DNA from 3 places in the Microbacterium sp. NPDC058062 genome. Region 1 is predicted to be linked to each of the others. Evidence: predicted binding sites of a transcription regulator. Region 1 holds the regulator's gene; each other region holds the start of a gene.
What was found. Region 1 encodes HrcA, which represses chaperone genes, less so after heat shock. Its sites were predicted from a motif close to TTNGCACTCGNNNNNNNCGAGTGCNAA; they were not measured.
Positions count from the first base shown of each region.

Region 2: a site for HrcA is predicted at 2,903-2,929, ahead of groES (co-chaperone GroES). Genes of this name have one in related genera too.
Region 3: a site for HrcA is predicted at 5,372-5,398, ahead of groL (chaperonin GroEL). Genes of this name have one in related genera too.

Region 1 is NZ_JBHVSC010000001.1:469,912-476,606, reverse strand. It holds gene ACFVSU_RS02155 (PhoH family protein) at 1-298, opposite strand, end outside; gene ACFVSU_RS02150 (HIT domain-containing protein) at 351-698, opposite strand; gene ACFVSU_RS02145 (16S rRNA (uracil(1498)-N(3))-methyltransferase) at 798-1,535, opposite strand; gene dnaJ (molecular chaperone DnaJ) at 1,539-2,654, opposite strand; gene hrcA (heat-inducible transcriptional repressor HrcA) at 2,706-3,746, opposite strand; gene hemW (radical SAM family heme chaperone HemW) at 3,876-5,093, opposite strand; gene ACFVSU_RS02125 (DUF1990 family protein) at 5,101-5,751, opposite strand; gene lepA (translation elongation factor 4) at 5,779-6,695, opposite strand, start outside.
Region 2 is NZ_JBHVSC010000004.1:311,745-318,439, forward strand. It holds gene ACFVSU_RS14770 (heavy metal translocating P-type ATPase) at 1-941, shown strand, start outside; gene ACFVSU_RS14775 (metal-sensitive transcriptional regulator) at 953-1,288, shown strand; gene rarD (EamA family transporter RarD) at 1,292-2,206, opposite strand; gene groES (co-chaperone GroES) at 2,527-2,823, opposite strand; gene ACFVSU_RS14790 (Hsp70 family protein) at 3,236-5,116, shown strand; gene ACFVSU_RS14795 (LuxR C-terminal-related transcriptional regulator) at 5,150-6,695, shown strand, end outside.
Region 3 is NZ_JBHVSC010000007.1:27,475-34,169, reverse strand. It holds gene bcp (thioredoxin-dependent thiol peroxidase) at 1-163, shown strand, start outside; gene uraD (2-oxo-4-hydroxy-4-carboxy-5-ureidoimidazoline decarboxylase) at 192-689, shown strand; gene uraH (hydroxyisourate hydrolase) at 686-1,012, shown strand; gene pucL (factor-independent urate hydroxylase) at 1,014-1,913, shown strand; gene ACFVSU_RS19920 (nitroreductase family protein) at 1,951-2,496, opposite strand; gene msrB (peptide-methionine (R)-S-oxide reductase MsrB) at 2,496-2,906, opposite strand; gene ACFVSU_RS19910 (DUF2332 family protein) at 2,999-4,018, shown strand; gene ACFVSU_RS19905 (DUF3263 domain-containing protein) at 4,028-4,276, shown strand; gene ACFVSU_RS19900 (LytR C-terminal domain-containing protein) at 4,345-4,914, shown strand; gene ACFVSU_RS19895 (cold-shock protein) at 5,045-5,245, shown strand; gene groL (chaperonin GroEL) at 5,434-6,695, shown strand, end outside.

The DNA of each region.
Region 1 (6,695 bases):
TCTTCGGCCGGATGACCTTGCCTCGCGACGACAGGATCGCTTCACCGAGAACCTCCGAGGGGCGTGGCCCGCCTTCGCTGCGGAGGATGCGGTTCGACGACGCGACGTCGTCCTCGCCGAGCGACTGACCGGCTCGGGTCATCGCGACGAGCTCGTCGACCAGCGTCCGTGCCGCCGCGACGGCCGGCGCCTCGCCGGTCAGCGTGATCTCGTTTCCGCGCACATGCACGTCGACACCCGGGTGCTCCTTCTCGACGACCCGCAGCAGCCGGTCCTGCGGACCGAGAAGCTGCACCATCGCGACGCCGTCGACCTCGACGTGGTCGCTCACCGTCTCATGACCCGGTTGATCAGGCACCGATACTCTTCTCTTCGAGGCCTCCCGCGAGCACATGGGCGTGCACGTGGAAGATGGTCTGGCCCGCGTTCGGGCCGGTGTTGAAGACCAGGCGGAAGTCCCCGTCCGAATGCTCGGCGGCGACCGTGTTCGCGAGTCCCACAAGCTCCGCCATGAGGTCCGGGTCGCCGGCGGCGAGCTCGACGACGTTGTGGTACTCCTCGGTCTTGGGGATCACCAGCAGGTGCACAGGCGCCTTCGGGGCGATGTCACGGATGGCGAATGCGTTCTCGGTCTCTGCGATGATCTCGGACGGGATCTCCCCGTCCAGGATGCGCGTGAAGATCGAAGGTTCACTCATGTCGCAAGTCTACCGACGGGGCCTTGCGACCGGCTCCGGGAGCGGTCGGTGAGCCTCCCCCGTCGGTGAGCCTCCCCGGTCGGTGAGCCTGTCGAACCGTCACCACCGCCCGAGCGCGGTGCTGACGACGGCCAGCGCCGCGGGACCTGCGGTCGAAGTGCGCAGCACCGTGTCGCCGAGGCGCACGAGTCGCGCGCCCGCGGCCGCGAGCGCGTCGAGCTCTTCGGGGGCGATGCCGCCTTCGGGTCCGACGACGAGCACGATGTCGCGCTCCTCGCCCGGGTCCACCGCGAGTGCGCCGAGCCGCTCGGTCGCCGTCGGCTCGAGGATCAGGACGAGGGATGCTGCCGCCCGGCGCGCGAGCGCCGCGGTCGTGGTCAGCTCCGCCACCTCCGGCACCCACGCGCGGTGGGCCTGCTTCGCGGCCTCCCGCACGATGGTCGCCCAGCGGGCACGGCCCTTCGCGGCCTTCGCCGCGTCCCAGCGGGACACGCTGCGGGCGGCCTGCCACGGCACGATCTCGTCGACGCCGAGCTCGGTCGCCGCCTGCACGGCGAGCTCGTCCCGATCCCCCTTGGCCAGGGCCTGCACGAGCACGATGCGCGGGCTCGGGGGCGCAGCATCCGTCCGTCCGTCGATGCGCACGATCACCTCGCGGGGCGCCACCGACTCGACCGTGCCGGTGAGCCACGCACCGCGGCCGTCGCCGACGGTGACCTCCTCGCCGACGCGCACCCTGCGCACCGTCGAGGCGTGGTGAGCCTCCGCGCCGGTGAGCGTCACGGCGTCGCCTTCAGCGGCGTCGACGGGCTCGTCGAGCAGGAAGTGCAGTGCCACGGGTCAGCTGTTCCGGAAGCGATCGCGGAGCTTCGCGAACAGGCCCTGGTGGAACTCGGCGAGCTTGGGGGCCGGTGCCTTGGTGCGCTTCGCGAAGTCCTCGATGAGGGCGCGCTCCTTGTGGTCGAGGCGCGTGGGCGTGACGACGTGCACGCCGACCTTGAGGTCGCCGCGCTGCGAGCCGCGCAGCGGCGTGATGCCGCGGCCCTTGATCGTAAGGATGTCTCCGGCCTGCACGCCTGCCCGCACCTCGAGGTCGACCGGGCCGTCGAGCGACTGGATGGTCGTCGTCGTGCCGAGGATCGCGTCGGGCATCGACACCTCGAGCGTCGCCAGCAGGTCGTCGCCGTCACGGCTGAACACCTCGTGCGGCTGCACCGTGACCTCGATGTACAGGTCGCCGTTGGGGCCGCCGGCCGGGCCGACCTCGCCCGAACCCGGCAGCTGCAGGCGGAGTCCGGTCTCGACGCCGGCCGGGATGTCGAGCGACACCGTGCGGCGGGCGCGCACGCGGCCCTGCCCCTGGCAGGTCGCGCACGGGTACGGGATCGTCGTGCCGTAGCCCTGGCAGACGTTGCACGGCTGGGTCGTGACGACGTTGCCGAGGAGGCTCCGCACTTGGCGCTGCACGTTGCCGGTGCCGTGGCAGATGTCGCAGGTGACGGGGCTCGTCCCGGGCTGGCAGCAGGAGCCCTGACAGGTCTCGCACACGACGGCCGTGTCGACCTCGATGTCGCGGTGCGTGCCGAACACGACATCGCCGAGCTCGAGGGTGACGCGGACCAGCGCGTCCTGGCCGCGCTCGCGGCGCGATCGTGGCCGCCCGCCGCGCGATCCGCCCGCCGCACCGAAGAAGGTCTCGAAGATGTCGTTGAACCCGCCGAAGCCACCGGCCCCGCCGCCGAACGGCGAGTCGCCGCCGCCCATGTCGTAGCGGGCGCGCTGCTCGGGGTCGCTGAGGACGTCGTACGCGTGCGTCACGAGCTTGAAGCGCTCGGATGCCTCCTCGCCCGGGTTCACATCCGGGTGCAGCTGTCGGGCCAGCCGCCGGTACGCCTTCTTGATCTCGTCGGTGGAGGCGTCGCGTGAGACGCCGAGGACCTCGTAGTGGTCAGCCACTTTCGCCTTCCTGCCGCGGCCGCGCCGCGGGATCGTGTGTGCGCGCGTGCGTCAGCGGGAGCTGTCGTCCTGCTCGAGCATGCGCGTGAGATAGCGCGCGACGGCGCGGACCGTCGCGAGGTTCGTGGGGTAATCCATGCGCGTCGGGCCGAGCACGCCGACGCGGGCGAGAGAGCCCGTCGCGTCGTAGTCGCTGGCGACGACGGATGCCTCGGCCAGGCCGAACGCCTCGTTCTCGCGGCCGATGCTCGCCGAGAGGCCGTGCTCGTCGGCGACCATCTCGCCCATGAGCCGCAGCAGGGTCACCTGCTCCTCGATCGCCTCGAGGAGCGGATAGATGCTGCCGCGGAAGTCGGACTCGCGGCGTGCGAGGTTCGCGCTTCCGGCCATCACGAGCTTGTCCTGGCGGAACTCCTCGAGCTCCTCCGCGACGGCGCGGACGATCTCGTCGGTCGCGCGCTCATGCGCCGGCGCCTGCGCATCGGGATCTTCGAGCCGTTCCGCGATGCGCTGCAGCCCCTCGCGGACGGGCCGGCCGACCAGCAGGGTGCCGAGTCCGGCGCGGATGTGCGCGAGGTCGACGTCGTCGAAGTCCTCGCCGACGAACGTCAGGCGCTGCGACACGCGTCCCGTGTCGGTGACCACGATCACCAGCATCCGTCCGCCGCCGAGCTGGACCAGCTCGACGTGGGTGACGGTCGCGCGCGCGAACGACGGGTACTGCACGATCGCGACCTGGCCGGTCAGCTGCGTGAGGGCGCGCACGGTGCGCACGAGGACGTCGTCGAGGTCGCCGGAGCCGTCGAGGAACGAGGCGATGGCCGCCCGCTGGGCCGGCGAGAGCGGCCGGAGCTCTGCGAGATGGTCGACGAAGACGCGGTAGCCCTTGTCAGTGGGCACGCGGCCCGACGAGGTGTGCGGCGCGACGATGAGCTCTTCGTCTTCGAGCAGCGCCATGTCGTTGCGGATCGTCGCGGCGGACACGCCGAAGGCGTGCCGTTCGACGATCGCCTTGCTGCCGACCGGCTCGCGCGTGTCGACGTAGTCCTGGACGATCGCCCGCAGCACCTGCAGACCTCGTTCGCTGACCATCCCGCCTCCTCACGCCGCAGCTGGCACTCGCACGACTGGAGTGCCAATTCTATCCGATGCCCCTGCCCGGATCGTCGAGCGACGCCGGGATGGATCGCGATCGTCGTCCGACCCGCGATCGTGCCGGGGCTAATCGGTGAGCGCCCGCACCACCGCGTCGGCGAGCAGGCGGCCGCGCCGCGTGAGCACGACCCTCCCGCGCAGCGCGGCGGGGCCCTCGATCAGCCCGTCCGCGATCAGCGCGGCGACCGCGTGACGGCCTTCGCCGAGGAGCTCCTCGACGGGGAGGCCCTCGCGGATGCGGGTGCGCAGCAGCACGCTCTCGAGGTTCCTGGCCGCGGCATCCGGGATCTCGCGCCCCGCGGCCGGCGACTCCCCCGCGGCCAGTCGCTGCGCGTAGGCGGCGGGGTGCTTGACGTTCCAAAACCGCACGCCGGCGACGTGGCTGTGCGCGCCGGGACCGAAGCCCCACCAGTCCGCGCCGACCCAGTACGCGAGGTTGTGGCGGGAGCGGTGCGCGTCACCGCGCGCCCAGTTCGATACCTCGTACCACTCGAACCCCGCGTCCGCGAGCAGGTCGTCTGCGAGCTCGTACATGTCGGCCTGCAGGTCGTCGTCGGGTGCGACGACCTCGCCGCGGCGGATCTGGCGAGCGAGCTTCGTGCCGTCCTCGATGATGAGCGCGTACGCCGAGATGTGGTCGGGCTCGAGGGACACCGCCGCCTCGAGCGAAGTGCGCCAGTCGTCGAGCGATTCACCCGGTGCGCCGTAGATGAGGTCGACGCTGACGTCGAGCCCGGCCCCGCGCGCGGCGGCCACCGCCGTGCGGACGTTGTCGGGATCGTGCGTGCGATCGAGGGCCGCGAGAACGTGCGGGACGGCCGACTGCATGCCGATGGAGAGGCGCGTGACCCCGGATGCCGCGAGCTCGGCCGCGACCGCGGGCGTGACCGTGTCGGGGTTGGCCTCGACCGTGATCTCGGCCCCGTCGGCGACACCGAACGTGTCGCGGACGCCGGCCAGCATGCGTGCGAGGTCGCCGGGCGGGAGCAGCGTCGGGGTGCCGCCGCCGAAGAACACCGTCGACGCGGGACGGTTCCCTCCGGCGCGCTCGAGCACGGGCGCCGCCAGCTCGATCTCACGAAGCAGCGTGTCGGCGTACTCGTCCTGGCGGGCGCCCCGCAGCTCGGACGACGTGTACGTGTTGAAGTCGCAGTACCCGCAGCGGACGCGGCAGAAGGGGACGTGCAGATACACGCTGAACTCTGCGGCCGGATCGATACGCGTGCCGGCCGGCAGCGAGCCGTCCGAGGGAACGGGCTCGCCGAGCGGAAGAGCGGAGCCCATCAGCGCTTCACGCGGGAGTCGTGTACAGCGGCGAGATCGCGCGCAGGTAACGCGTGAACAGCTCGCGACGTCGGCGCTTCGTGAGTCCCGGAAGCATCCGGTACAGCACGGCACGGGGCGCGTCGAACGCGCGGACGGTGAACCAGACCTCGTCGTTGTCGTACCAGTCGAGCATGAACGACTCCTCGCCGCTCACGACGGAGTCGCTCACGGTCCCGAGCGCGAAGCCCACCCGCCGAGGCTCCTCGACGGCGAAGATCACGCGCAGCTCCGCGTCGGCGCGGAGCCCCTTGACGCGGCCGTCGACACGGATCGTCGTGCCCGCGCCGACGAACGGGGTGCCGTCCGCGTCGAAGCGCTGCTCGGCCTCGGAGCGACTGGGCTTGACGGGGTTGCCCTCGGCGTCGAAGCTCACCCCCGAGTACATGGGGCCGGAGGCGGGGCGCACGTCGGTGACGTCGAGCCCGGCACCGCGCTGGGCGGTCCACGACATCAGCGCCTCGCTCGCGGCGCGGAAGCGCGCTTCGCCGCTGCCGATCCGCCACGACTGCTCTGCAGGGATGCTGCGCTCCGGCGGATACTGCATCAGATCCGGCGCTTGGGTCGCCCCGACAGCGGCGTAGTCGACGGTGTCGTCACGGAAGGTTCCTCGACGCATGGATTCCAGCCTACTTCGCGAGTCGCATCACTTCTTGGCAGGACCCTCGACGTCGCCTGAGAGCGCGGCGATGAACGCCTCCTGAGGGACCTCGACGCGACCGACCATCTTCATGCGCTTCTTGCCCTCCTTCTGCTTCTCGAGGAGCTTGCGCTTGCGGGAGATGTCACCGCCGTAGCACTTGGCGAGGACGTCCTTGCGCATCGCGCGGATGTTCTCGCGAGCGATGATGCGGGCGCCGATGGCGGCCTGGATCGGCACCTCGAACTGCTGACGAGGGATGAGCTTGCGCAGGCGCTCGGTCATCATCGTGCCGTAGGCGTACGCCTTGTCGCGGTGCACGATCGAGCTGAACGCGTCGACCTTGTCGCCCTGCAGCAGGATGTCGACCTTCACGAGGTCGGCCGTCTGCGAACCGGCGGGCTCGTAGTCGAGGCTCGCGTAACCCTGCGTCTTGGACTTGAGGTGGTCGAAGAAGTCGAACACGATCTCGCCGAGGGGCATGTGGTAGCGGAGCTCCACCCGGTCCTCGCTGAGGTACTCCATGCCCAGGAGCGACCCGCGGCGGGACTGGCACAGCTCCATGACGGTGCCGACGTAGTCCTTGGGGAGCAGGATGCCGACCTTGACGACCGGCTCGGACACCTCGGCGACGCGCCCGTCCGGGTACTCGCTCGGGTTGGTGACGACGACGGTCTCGCCGGTGTCGGTCGTGACCTCGTACGTCACCGAGGGTGCGGTCGTGATGAGGTCGAGGTCGAACTCGCGTGAGAGGCGCTCGGTGATGATCTCGAGGTGCAGCAGGCCCAGGAAGCCGCAGCGGAAGCCGAAGCCGAGCGCCACCGACGTCTCGGGCTCGTACTGGAGGGACGCGTCCGACAGCTTGAGCTTGTCGAGCGCCTCACGCAGGTCGGCGTAGTCGCTCTGGTCGATCGGGTAGATCC
Region 2 (6,695 bases), on a different contig from region 1:
GCGCCGAGCTGCTGCGTCTCGCGGGCGCCCTGGAGCACGCCTCCGAGCATCCGATCGCGCAGGCGATCGCCCGCGCCGCGACCGCCGAGGCCGGAGACCTGCCGCCCGTCGAGTCGTTCCAGAGCGTGCCGGGCAAGGGGGTCTCGGGCGTCGTCGAGGGGCACGCGGTGCTCGTCGGCCGCGAGGCTCTCCTCGCCGACTGGGCACTGCCCCTCCCCGACGACCTGGCCGTCGCCAAGGCCGCGGCCGAGGCGCTCGGCCGCACTCCGGTCCTCGCCGCGTGGGACGGCGCGGTGCACGGCCTCCTCGTCGTCGCCGACCAGGTCAAGCCCACCAGCCGCGAGGCGGTGCGGCAGCTCAAGGCCCTCGGTCTCGCGCCCGTGCTCCTCACCGGCGACAACGCCGCCGCGGCACAGGCCATCGCCGACGAGGTCGGCATCGAGCGCGTGATCGCCGAGGTGCTCCCGCAGGACAAGGTCGCCGTCGTGACCGAGCTCCAGAGCGAGGGCCGTGTCGTCGCGATGGTCGGTGACGGCGTGAACGACGCCGCCGCCCTCGCGCAGGTCGACCTCGGCCTCGCGATGGGAACCGGGACGGATGCGGCGATCGAGGCGTCCGACATCACCCTGGTCCGCGGTGATCTGCGCAGCGCTGCCGACGCGATCCGCCTCTCGCGCGCGACCCTCGGCACGATCAAGGTCAACCTGTTCTGGGCCTTCGCGTACAACGTCGCCGCGATCCCGTTGGCGGCGCTGGGCCTCTTGAACCCTATGATCGCCGGAGCGGCGATGGCGTTCTCGAGCGTCTTCGTCGTGGGCAACAGCCTGCGCCTGCGTCGCTTCCAGAGCCAATCCCGGCCCCAGGGCCGTTCCCGGCCCCGAGGCCGTTCCCGGTCCCTGAGCCCGTCGAAGGGCCGCAGCCTCTCGACCGCTCACCGTTGAAGGAGTCCGACATGACCGACACCGCTCTCGAGCACTCCGCCGAGCACACGCACGCCGCCGATCACGCCCACCACGGCTACATCACCGACAAGGACAAGTACCTCAATCGCCTCAAGCGCATCGAGGGGCAGGCCCGCGGCATCCACAAGATGGTCGAGGACGAGAAGTACTGCATCGACATCCTCACGCAGATCAGCGCGCTGACCTCCGCGCTCGAAGCCGTCGCCGTGGGTCTGCTGGACGACCACCTGCGCCACTGCGTGGTGGATGCCGCCCGCCTGGGCGGCGCCGAGGCCGACGCCAAGATCACCGAGGCCACGCAGGCCATCGCCCGCCTGGTGCGCTGAGCGTCAGGCCGCGACCCGGCTGCGGCGGGCGTGGATGAGCGAATCGACCGTGAGGACGACGAGCGCCACCCACACCAGGCCGAAGCCGATCCAGCGCTCGAGCGGCATCGGCTCGCCGAGCCAGAGCCAGCCCACGAGGAACTGCAGGACCGGCGCGACGAACTGCAGCAGCCCGATGGTCGTGAGCGAGACGCGGCGCGCCCCCGCGGCGAAGAGCAGCAGCGGCACCGCGGTGATGACACCGGTCAGGCTGAGGAGCACCGTGTGCTGCCAGCCGTCCGCACCCATCGTGAGTCCTTCGGTCGCGCCGACGATCACGAGCACGACCACCGCGATCGGCGTGAGCCACAGCGTCTCGAGGGTCAGCCCGCTCACGGCGTCGACCGACGGGCCGACCTTCTTCTTCACAAGGCCGTAGACGCCGAAGGACGCTGCGAGCGTGAGTGCGATCCACGGGAAGGCGCGGTAGCCGATCACGATCACCGCGACCGCCGCCGCGGCGATGCCGATGGCGACCCACTGCGTCGGCCGCAGCCGTTCGCGCAGCACGAGCACGGCGAGCAGGACCGTCGCGATCGGGTTGATGAAGTAGCCCAGGCTGGTCTCGATCACGTGACCGTTCAAGGCCCCGTAGATGAACACCTGCCAGTTGACGTAGATCAGGAGGCCCGCGATCACGGTGAGGCCGAGCACCCTCGGCTGCCGGAAGATCGCCGCGAGTCGCGGCCACGTGCGGGTCACCGTGAGCAGGAGCGCGCAGAAGACCAGCGACAGCAGGATGCGCCACGCCACGATCTCCCACGGCCCGGTGGGCGCGAGGAGCAGGAAGTACAGCGGAAGGAAGCCCCACAGCAGGTACGCGGAGAACGTGAAGACCCCGCCGAGCCGGCGCTCCCGGGCCTCGGCCGCATCGGACACGGCCCTGCGGGTCCCGGTGGTGACGCCCAGGTCGAGCGCCGTCGAGTCGTCGAGTCCGTCCACCACGTCGCGATCGGGAGGGGAAGACTGCTCGTGACTCACCGAGTCAGCCTACGCCCGCCCCGTCGCGGCACGGCCCGCGGGCCAGGGCCCGCAGCTGGGCCCACGCGCCCGGAGGCTCCGCGCAGCGCGCCAGCGCTGCGTGGAGGGGGCGTGGGGACCGTTTTCCGTCGTCCGTGGTGTCATTCCTGCCACCGCGGACGACGAAAGGGCCGGATGCCGAAGCATCCGACCCTTTCGGTACGCGCAGTGCGCGGAACTCAGCGAACGACGACCGCGAGGACGTCACGAGCCGACAGGACGAGGAACTCGTCGCCGCCGAACTTGACCTCGGTCCCGCCGTACTTGCTGTAGATCACGCGGTCGCCGACGGCGACGTCGAGCGGGATGCGGTTGCCGTTGTCGTCGATACGACCCGGGCCCACCGCCACGACCTCGCCCTCCTGGGGCTTCTCCTTGGCGGTGTCGGGGATGACCAGACCGCTGGACGTGGTCTGCTCAGCCTCGACCTGCTTGATGACGATGCGGTCCTCGAGCGGCTTGATGGAAACCGACACGGTCTACCTCTTCTTTCTTGAGACTAAGACTCGTTAGCACTCTGACGTTGAGAGTGCTTACGTCAGTCTAGGCAACCGGCTGGCACTCATGCAACGTGAGTGCCAATGAGTCGTCACACGGATGCTGCGCCCCGCCGTTGCGCCGAACCGGACACCGATTCGCACGCGGATGTATCAGAACCGCGCCGGGCGACTCCGTGAATGTGTCTTCGTTTTGCGGGCATCCCCTCGCGCTCGACTGTCTGCGGTGGTAGACCAGTCGCGGGGGGAGACTCGTCCTGAACTCTTTGGGGGAGTTTCAGCGATGGTTTCGCATGAGTACGCACTCGCGGTCGATGTCGGCACGAGTAGAACGGCCGCCGCGACGGCCCGAACCGGATCCAGCGGCCAAGCGACGGTCACACCTGTGCCGTTGGGCCGAAGAGGCGACAACGTCGCCTCCGTCGCCTTCGTCACGGACGACGGAGACCTCCTGTTCGCCGACGCCGGCGAGCGCCGCGGCCTGAGTCAGCCCGAACGCCTGATCCGCGAGTTCAAACGCGGCGTGGGCGACGACGTCCCGATCGCGGTGGGGGGACGCTCGCTCAGATCCGAGGACCTCTTCGCGCGCGCCTTCGCCGCGGTCGTGCAGACCGTGACCGAGCGCGAGGGCGCTCCCCCGGCAGCGATCGCGCTGACGCATCCGACGGCGTGGGGACCGCACCGGCTCGCCCTGGTCACGCAATCGCTCGGCGGTCTCGGCATCCGCGATGTCGAGCTCATCCCGGAGCCGGAGGCCGCGGCCCGTCACTACGGCGCGACGCACCCGCTCGCTGTCGGCCAGGCGCTGGCGGTCTACGACCTGGGCGGCGGGACGTTCGACGCCGTCGTGCTCCAGCAGGGTGCCGGGTCGTCGTTCGCGGTGCGCGGCGAGGCCGCAGGCATCGACGACCTCGGCGGCGCCGACTTCGACGACGCCGTGCTGCGCCACGCGCTCACCGTCTCGGGCCTCGCGGCGAGCGCGCTGTCACTCGACGACGCGGACACCCGCCTCGCCCTGCAGCAGCTGCGACGGGACTGCGTCGAGGCGAAGGAGGCGCTCTCCTTCGACTCGGATGCCGTGATCCCGGTGTTCGTCGGAGGCGCACGTTCGAGCATCCGGGTGACGCGGGCCGAGTTCGAGTCGATGATCGAGCCGGCGCTGGAGCGCACGGTGGACGCCCTGGAGCGGACGATCGACTCGGCGGATCTCGCGCCCGGTCAGCTCGCGGCGCTCGTGCTCATCGGCGGCTCGTCGCGCATCCCGCTGGTCGCTCAGCGACTGTCGGAGAGGTTCGACCGTCCCGTGGCGATCGACGCCGATCCGAAGGCGTCCATCTCGCTCGGCGCCGCGCGCACGGCGCTCGCACGCCTCGAGGAGCGCGCGCTCGCCGTCGTTCCGGAGACGCCGGCGACGTTCGACGACCTCGTGTCGCAGGCCGCACGCGGGCTCGATCTTCTTCCGCCGCGCGCCGTGGGCGCCGCAGCGCGACCGGAGCACGCGGCGAAGCGCGGACTGTCGCTGCTGATCAGCGCCGCCGCGGTGGCGGTGGCGGGTGGGCTCGTCTTCGCCGGCACGATGGCGGCCGGGTCGCTCGCCGACGCGGAGGACCCGCGCCCGGCGCCCAGCAGCACCGCGGACGAGGAGGAGCCGTCGTCGGCCCCGCCCGCCGCGCTGCCGAAGGCGGCACCGGTGTCGGCTGCGGCGCCCCTCACCGAGCACGCCGCCGCGCCGGTCGAGGAGAACACCACGACGCCCGCGCCGAAGACGGCGAACCCCCGCAAAGCGACCGCGACCAAGGCGATGGCGGAGTCGGACGCACGGACCCCCGCCACCAGCCCGAGCCAGGCCGCGAAGGCTGCGGGGCCGTCGTCGGGCTCCGGTTCGGGCTCAGGGTCCGGTTCGGGATCGGGCTCAGGGCCCGGTTCGGGGTCGGGCTCGAACTCCGCGTCGACCAGCCCCTCGACGAGCACCACTCCCGGCGGGTCGACGGCGGACGATCCGCCCACCGGCCCGACGCCGAGCGATCCGCCGTCCGATCCGACGCCGACGGACCCGCCCGCCGATCCCACTCCGTCCGACCCGCCCGCGGACCCGACACCCAGCGACCCGCCCGCGGATCCGACGCCGACCGACCCGCCGGCGGACCCCACCCCGACCGATCCGCCCGCGGACCCGCCCGCGGATCCGGCCCCGAGCGACCCTCCTCCCGATCCCGCCCCGAGCGAGCCCGCCCCGACCCCCGAACCGACGGACGTGCCGATCCCGCAGTGAGCGGGAGAGACACACGACACGCAAGGGTTCGACATGCTTCTCACGACAGATCGCCCGGCCACGACGGCCGCTCGCAGCGGTGCACCCGGCCTCCCCCGGCGCCTCCGGCCCGTCGTGGACGCGCTGGCCTCACGGGCGGGGCGCGCACCGCGTGCGCTGGTGGTGGGCACGGCGGGCTCCGGCAAGACCGCGCTGCTGCAGCGCCTGCAGGTCGCGCTCGCCGCCGGCGAGCGCGACGTCGCGGCGATGCCGGACACCGCGGGTGAGATCGTCCGTCTTCCCGCTGCGCACGTGCTCCTCGTCGACGACCTGCACCTGCTGCGACCGGAACTGCTCGCCGCGGTGCGCCGTCGGGCCGACGACCCCGACGCGGGTCTCATCGTCGCGAGCAGGCCCTGGCCGACGACGGATGCCACCGTCACCATCGCGCGCCTGCTCGAGCACACGCAGCCCGCGATCGTCCTGGGGCACGTCTCGCGCTCGGACGTGCTCGATGATCTGGAGACACGCCGGCTGTCCATCCTGACGGCGTGCGTGGACCGCATCCTCGAGGTCACGGACGGGGTCTCGTGGCTCGTCGCCGAGGCCATCGCCGCCCACGACGAGCGCGACTGCGTCGACGACGCCTCCCATCGCGCGCTGTCGCGCGTGCTCGACGACCGCGTCGCGCACCGGCTCGAGACCGTCGATGCCGACGTCCGCACCTTCGTCGAGCGCCGCTGCCTCGTCGCGGCCCACGGCCATGCGCCGGCGGACGACGAGGGGGACGACGAACTCGCCCTCCGCGCCTACGCGGAGGGGCTGCTGCTCCGCGGCGGACGCGCGGCGCCGGCGGTGCGCTCGGCCGTGCGGTCCGCGGCGTCGGCGCAGACCATCGCCCTGCTGACGGCGGAGCTCGGCGACGGCCTCACCCTCGCCGTCGCGAGCGACGACCCGGACTACGCCGCGATGCTGTCGCGCCTGCACACACCCGGGCTCGGTGCCGCGCTGGCCGACCAGGGCGACCGGCTGCTCGACACGCACCCGGAGCGCGCACGGGAGCTGTACCAGGCGGCGTGGGATGCCGGTCTTCAGACGACCGCGGTCCTCGAACGCCGCGCGCAGGCGGCCTGGGCCGTCGGCGATCTCGACGAGGCCGCAGTCCTCACCGAAGCAGCCGCGCGCACCCGGGCGGGCGAAGAGCCCGGCACCGGCGACTCGGGTGCCCTCGAGCATGCCGAGCCCCTCACCGACCTCGCCGCGGCCGTCTGGGCCGCACGGGGCATGCTCACCCAGAGCGCTGCGACCTACCGGGCGATGCCACCCCGGACCGCGACCGCTTCGGCCCGCGCGACCATCGCGGCGCTGGGCGTCGGCGACGGCGCCGCCCTCGCCGCCGCGAAGACGGAGCCCGACGGGCTCCCCGCCTTGCCGTCGACCCTCGGCACCGCGATGAGCCTCGTCGACCGGGGCCTCCGCGCGACGCTCGCCGCCGACGCGACGGACACGGTGCTCGTCGACCTCATCCGGGCGTCCGAGATGTACAGCTCCGCACGCACGTCGGCGCCGATCGCCGAGCCGCCTGCGGTGATCGCCGCGA
Region 3 (6,695 bases), on a different contig from region 1:
GGCGTGGGGCGCGTGGGGCACCAAGGTGGTGAACGGTGAGGAGCGCGTGGGCCTCATCCGCTCGACCTTCGTGCTGGATGCCGAGGGCACGGTGCAGTCCGCCGAGTACCGGGTCGATCCCAACGGCCACGTGGACCGCCTCCGCGCCCAGCTCGCCGCCTGAGCCCACCCCCACCAGGCACGCTGCAGCGATGGAGCTGGACGCGTTCAACCGCCTCGACGCCGAAGCCGCGCGAGCCGTGGTGCGCCCGTGCGTCGACCTCGACCGGTGGGTCGATGCCGTCGTCGCAGGGCGCCCCTATACGTCGACGGCGGAGCTTCTCGCGGCGGCACGCACGAGCGCCGCACCGTGGACGGTCGCCGAGATCGACGGCGCCCTCGCCCACCACCCCCGCATCGGCGAGCGCGCGAGCGGAGGCGGGGCCGAGGCATCCCTCTCGCGATCCGAGCAGGCGGGGATCGGGATGCCGTCCGCCGACGTCGCCGCGGCGCTCGCCGCCGGCAACCGCGCCTACGAGGAGAAGTTCTCGCGGGTCTTCCTCATCCGGGCGGCCGGGCGCAGCGCCGACGAGATCCTCGGTGCGCTGAGCCAGCGGCTGGCCCACACTGAGGAGGAGGAGATCCCGGTCGTGGCGGAGCAGCTGCGGCAGATCGCCGTCCTCCGACTCGAAGGGATCATCGGTTCATGAGCCAGATCACGACGCACGTGCTGGATGCTGCGGTCGGAGGCCCTGCGCGCGGCGTCGGCGTCGTGCTGACCACGGCCGACGGGGCCGAGATCGCGTCCGGGGTGACAGACGAGAACGGCCGGATCCCGGATCTCGGACCCGAGCGCCTGGACGCCGGCACGTACCGGCTCACGTTCGCGACCGGCGACTTCTTCGCCGCGACGGGGCGCGCGACGTTCTACCCGGTCGTGTCGATCGACTTCGCGGTCGCCGACTCCGCGCAGCACTACCACGTGCCCCTCCTGCTCAGCCCGTTCGCGTACTCGACCTATCGGGGGAACTGACATGTCCGAGCCCGCGATCGTCCTCGGCGCGAACCAGTACGGCAAGGCCGAGGTGCGGCTCGTGCGGGTCGACCGGGACGGTCAGCGGCACACGATCACCGACCTCGACGTGACGTCGCAGCTGCGTGGCGACTTCACCGCCGCCCACATCGAGGGGGACAACGCGCGGATCGTCGCCACCGACACGCAGAAGAACACGGTGTTCGCCTTCGCCCGCGACGGCGTCGGCACGCCCGAGGAGTTCCTGCTGCGGCTCGGACGCCACTTCACCCGGGAGTTCGAATGGGTCACCGGCGGACGCTGGGAGGCCGAGCACTACACCTGGAACCGCATCCCCGTCGACGGCGAGGGACACGACCACTCGTTCGTGCGAGGCGGCACCGAGGTCCGCACGGCCGTGGTCACGTTCGTCGGACCCGAGGCGACCGTCATCTCGGGGCTGCGCGACCTCGCGGTGCTGAAGTCCGCCGGGTCGGAGTTCCACGGTTTCGTGCGCGACCGGTACACGACGCTCGCCGAGACCGACGACCGCATCCTCGCGACGTCCGTCACCGCGAGGTGGCGCTACAACCGCCTCGACGTCGGGTTCGACGAGTCGTTCGCCGAGGTGCGGCGGCTGCTGCTCGAGGCGTTCGCCGAGACGCACTCGCTCGCGCTCCAGCAGACCCTGTACGAGATGGGCCGGCGGGTGCTCGAGGCCCGCGCCGAGATCGACGAGATCCGCTTCTCGATGCCGAACTTGCACCACTTCGCGGTGGACCTGACGCCGTTCGGGCTCGACAACCCCAACGAGGTCTTCTATGCCGCCGACCGCCCGTACGGGCTGATCGAGGCGGCGGTGCTCCGCGACGGCGTGCCGGGGAACCACCCCGCATGGCACGGGATCGCCGGCTTCTGCTGACCGCGGACCCACGCGTGCGTCGGTCCGCGGCGCCGTGTCAGCCCTTCGGCATGCGGCTCACGAAGCGGGTGGCGTCGACGCCCTTGCGGCGAGTCGGACGCGAGCGCTTCGGCTTGCCGCCGACGTACAGCCAGCCCAGGAGCTCCTCGTTCTTCTTGAGACCGTGGGCCTTCGCGACGACCTTCGACCGGGTCTGGTCGCCCGCGGTCCGCCAGAAGACGCCCCAGCCGGCCTCGTCGAGCACCAGGCTCAAGACGTGCGCGACGCCGGAGGCGACGGCCTCCTGCTCCCACCGCGGCACCTTGTGCGTCTTGCTGTAGCTCGCCACCACCGCGAGGATCAGCGGCGCGCGCATCGGCTTCGACGACGAGCCCTTGTGGCCCTCGGCCTTGTTGAGCGCCTTGCCCAGACGCTGTCGATCGGCGCCGCGCAGCTCGATGAGCCGCCACGGGTGCAGCGACTTGTGGTCGGCGACGCGCCCGGCGGCGGCGACGAAGTCGAGGAGCTCCTCGTGCGAGGGCGCCTCGTCCGTCACCTTCGACCACGACCGCCGTGCGAGCGCGGCGTCGAGCGCGCCGGACATCACGCCGCGCCCTCGCCGGGCGTGAACTGCAGCGAGATCGAGTTCATGCAGTAGCGGTCGCCGGTCGGAGTGCCGAAGCCGTCGGGGAACACATGGCCCAGGTGCGAGCCGCAGTTCGCGCAGCGCACCTCGGTGCGCACCATGCCGTGGCTGTTGTCCTCGATGAGCTCGACCGCCTCCGGGCGGATCGACTCGTAGAAGCTCGGCCAGCCGCAGTGCGAGTCGAACTTCGTGCCGCTCTGGAACAGCTCAGCCCCGCAGGCCGCGCACGTGTAGAGGCCGGCACGGCTCTCGTCGAGCAGCTCACCGGTCCAGGGCCGCTCGGTCCCCGCCTGGCGCAGCACGGCGTACTGATCGGCGGACAGGTCTTCGCGCCACTGGGCATCGCTCTTGTCGACGGCGTAGGTCATGGTTCCTCCTCTGCCGCGCACGACGGCCACCCTCCATTCAACCCCAGCGGCCGGTCCGGTGGGGCCGCCCGGGGTGGGGGAGGATGTGGGGCGTGGACGAGACCAGGGGCGAAGACGTCGACGCCGTCATCGAGCGATACGGCCGCTTCGCGCGCGACGAGGCGCCCGGCCGGTCGGCGCTGTACGCCGAGTGGGCGGACGGCGTCGCCTCCGATCCGGCCCTCGCGGCCCTCCTCGCGCGCATCCCCGCCACGCGGCGGCAGCCGCCGCTCGTGTTCGCGGTGACCCGCATGCTCGGCGCGCCCGAGAGCGCGTTCCCGGCGTGGGCCGCGTGGCTCGTCGAGCACGGCGAGGAGGTCGTGGCCGAGGCATCCGTCCGCCGTCTGCAGACCAACGAGCCGCAGCGGTGCGCGGCCCTCCTCCCGGCCCTCGCGACGATCGACGGGCCGATCGCGCTGCTCGAAGTCGGCGCGAGCGCGGGGCTGTGCCTGTACCCCGACCGCTACTCGTATCGCTACCGGGGGAGCGACGGCGTCCTCGCGCTCGATCCCGATGCCGGCACCTCGGCGGTGGTGCTGGAGTGCGACATCACCGGCGCACTGCCGCTGCGGCTGCCGGAGGTCGTATGGCGCGCCGGGATCGACCTCGAGCCGCTCGACGCCGGTGACGAGGGCGACCGGCGGTTCCTCACGAGCCTCGTGTGGCCGGGGGAGAGCGGAAGGACGGAGCGGATCGCCGCCGCCCTCGACATCGCCGCCGCGGACCCGCCGCACCTGATGGCCGGCGACGCCTCCGACCCGGAGGTGCTGCGCGCGGCCGGCGCGCTCGCACCCGCCGGTGCCACGCTCGTCGTCACGACGCCCGGGGTCCTGCCGCACATCCCGCGTGCCGGACGCGAACGCCTCCTCGACGCCGTGCGCGCCCTCGACGCGGTCTGGATCACGATCGACCCTCCCGCGCTGCACGACCGGTGGCGGCCTCCCGTCGACGCCGCGTCGTGGGGCGGCTTCGTGCTCGGCCGGGACGGCGAAGCGCTCGCCGCGGTCGACCCGCTCGGCTCGTTCGTGCACTGGCGCGCGTGGCGCACGGGAGGAACGGATGCCGCGGGCTAGCGTGGACGCGTGCCTTTGACCGACCGCGACCGCGCCATCCTCGACTTCGAGGCCGAGTGGCGCCGGCACGCGGGTGCCAAGGAGGAGGCGATCCGCTCCGACCTCGGCCTGTCGCCGGCGCGGTACTACCAGCTGCTCGGCCGCCTCATCGACACGACCGACGCGCAGGAGCACGACCCGATGCTCGTGAAGCGGCTCCGCCGGCTGCAAGAGGCCCGTCTGCACGAGCGCGCCGGCCGCGCCGCCGACGCCCGCTGAGCCGCCGCTCCGCGCCACGCGGGCGGGCCCGCGCAGGACGCCCAGGGTTCGGCAGGTAGCATCGACGGGTGCCGACCACCAACTACCCCCGGGATCGTTTCGACGATGTGCCGGAGACGGATCGCGTCGGCGCCCACCGGGCCGAGAACCCGCGCATGCGCGGATGGGTCGTCCTGCTGTGGGCCGCACTGGCCACCGTCGTGCTCATCGTCGTGGGCATCTTCGGCACGCTGCTGGCGTCCGGGCGCATCGAGCTGGTCCCGACGCCCACCCCGACCGTCGAGCCGGTCCCCGAGGTCACGCCCGTCGTGGACGTGAACTACGACGTCATGATCCTCAACGCGACCCCCGAGCAGGGCCTCGCGACGCAGATGAAGGACGTCGTCGTGGGTGCGGGCTGGACGGACGACAAGGTGACCGCGGGCGAGGCCGGCTCGCAGGACTTCCCGACGACCACCGTCTTCTACGTCGACCCGGCTGACGAAGCCGCGGCCGCGGGCCTCGCCGGCGTCATCGGAGGCGCCGAGATCGAGCAGAGCGAGGCGTACCCCGCGACCACGGAGGGCGTGCCGCAGCTCACGGTCGTGATCGGTCTGGACCGCACCGCCGCGGGGCAGACGCCGGCCCCTACGCCCTGACCCGCCGAGCGCGTGTTTCGCGCGGGTAAACACTTGTGTGCCTGCATGTCAACAAGTGACGAAACGCGCGGATGCCGCGATTTCGCCTGCATACGATGAAGCCCTGCACCGCCGGCAACAGGAGATACGCATGACCCAGGGCACCGTCAAATGGTTCAACGCCGAGAAGGGATTCGGCTTCATCACCGTCGCCGACGGCCAGGACGTCTTCGTCCACTACTCGAACATCGACATGTCGGGATTCCGCGTGCTGGAGGAAGGGCAGACCGTGGAATTCACGGTCGGCTCCGGCCAGAAGGGGCCGCAGGCCGAGTCCGTGCGCGTCGTCTGAGCGCCCGGCTCAGCGCCCGACGCTGAACCGACACCGGAGACGGGATGCCGAAAGGCGTCCCGTCTCCTTGCGTTTCGGCATCCGTCATCGCGGCTTGCACTCGATAGGGTCGAGTGCCAGAATGATTTAGCACTCGCGTTTGTTGAGTGCTAATACCCCAGCCAACGTTCCGGAGGGACGACACACACATGGCAAAGATCATCGCTTTCGACGAGGAGGCCCGTCGCGGCCTCGAGCGTGGCCTGAACACCCTGGCCGACGCCGTCAAGGTGACGCTCGGCCCGCGCGGTCGCAACGTCGTGCTCGAGAAGAAGTGGGGCGCCCCCACGATCACGAACGACGGTGTCTCGATCGCCAAGGAGATCGAGCTGGACGACCCGTACGAGAAGATCGGCGCGGAGCTCGTCAAGGAGGTCGCCAAGAAGACCGACGACGTCGCCGGTGACGGCACCACCACCGCCACGGTTCTCGCCCAGGCGCTCGTGCGCGAGGGCCTGCGCAACGTCGCGGCCGGCGCCGACCCCATCTCGCTCAAGAAGGGCATCGAGAAGGCTGTCGCGGCCATCACCGCTGAGCTGCTCGAGTCGGCCAAGGAGGTCGAGTCCAAGGACCAGATCGCCGCGACCGCGTCCATCTCGGCCGCTGACCCGGAGATCGGCCAGCTCATCGCCGAGGCGATCGACAAGGTCGGCAAGGAAGGCGTCGTCACCGTCGAGGAGTCGCAGACCTTCGGCACCGAGCTCGAGCTCACCGAGGGCATGCGCTTCGACAAGGGTTACATCAACCCCTACTTCGTGACGGACCCGGAGCGCCAGGAGGCGGTCTTCGAGGACCCGTACATCCTCATCGCGAACCAGAAGATCTCGAACATCAAGGACCTTCTGCCCGTCGTCGACAAGGTGATCCAGGACGGCAAGGAGCTCGTCATCATCGCCGAGGACGTCGAGGGTGAGGCTCTCGCGACCCTCGTGCTCAACAAGATCCGCGGCATCTTCAAGTCGGTCGCCGTCAAGGCTCCCGGCTTCGGCGACCGTCGCAAGGCGCAGCTGCAGGACATCGCGATCCTCACCGGCGGCCAGGTCATCACCGAGGAGGTCGGTCTCAAGCTCGAGAACGCCACCCTCGACCTGCTCGGCCGTGCGCGCAAGGTCATCGTCACCAAGGATGAGACCACGATCGTCGAGGGTGCTGGCGAGGCGGGCCAGATCGAGGGTCGCGTGACCCAGATCCGCCGCGAGATCGACAACACCGACAGCGACTACGACCGCGAGAAGCTCCAGGAGCGCCTCGCCAAGCTCGCCGGCGGCGTCGCCGTCATCAAGGCGGGCGCGGCCACCGAGGTCGAACTCAAGGAGCGCAAGCACCGCATCGAGGACGCCGTCCGCAACGCGAAGGCTGCCGTCGAGGAGGGCATCGTCGCCGGTGGTGGCGTCGCGCTCATCCAGTCGGG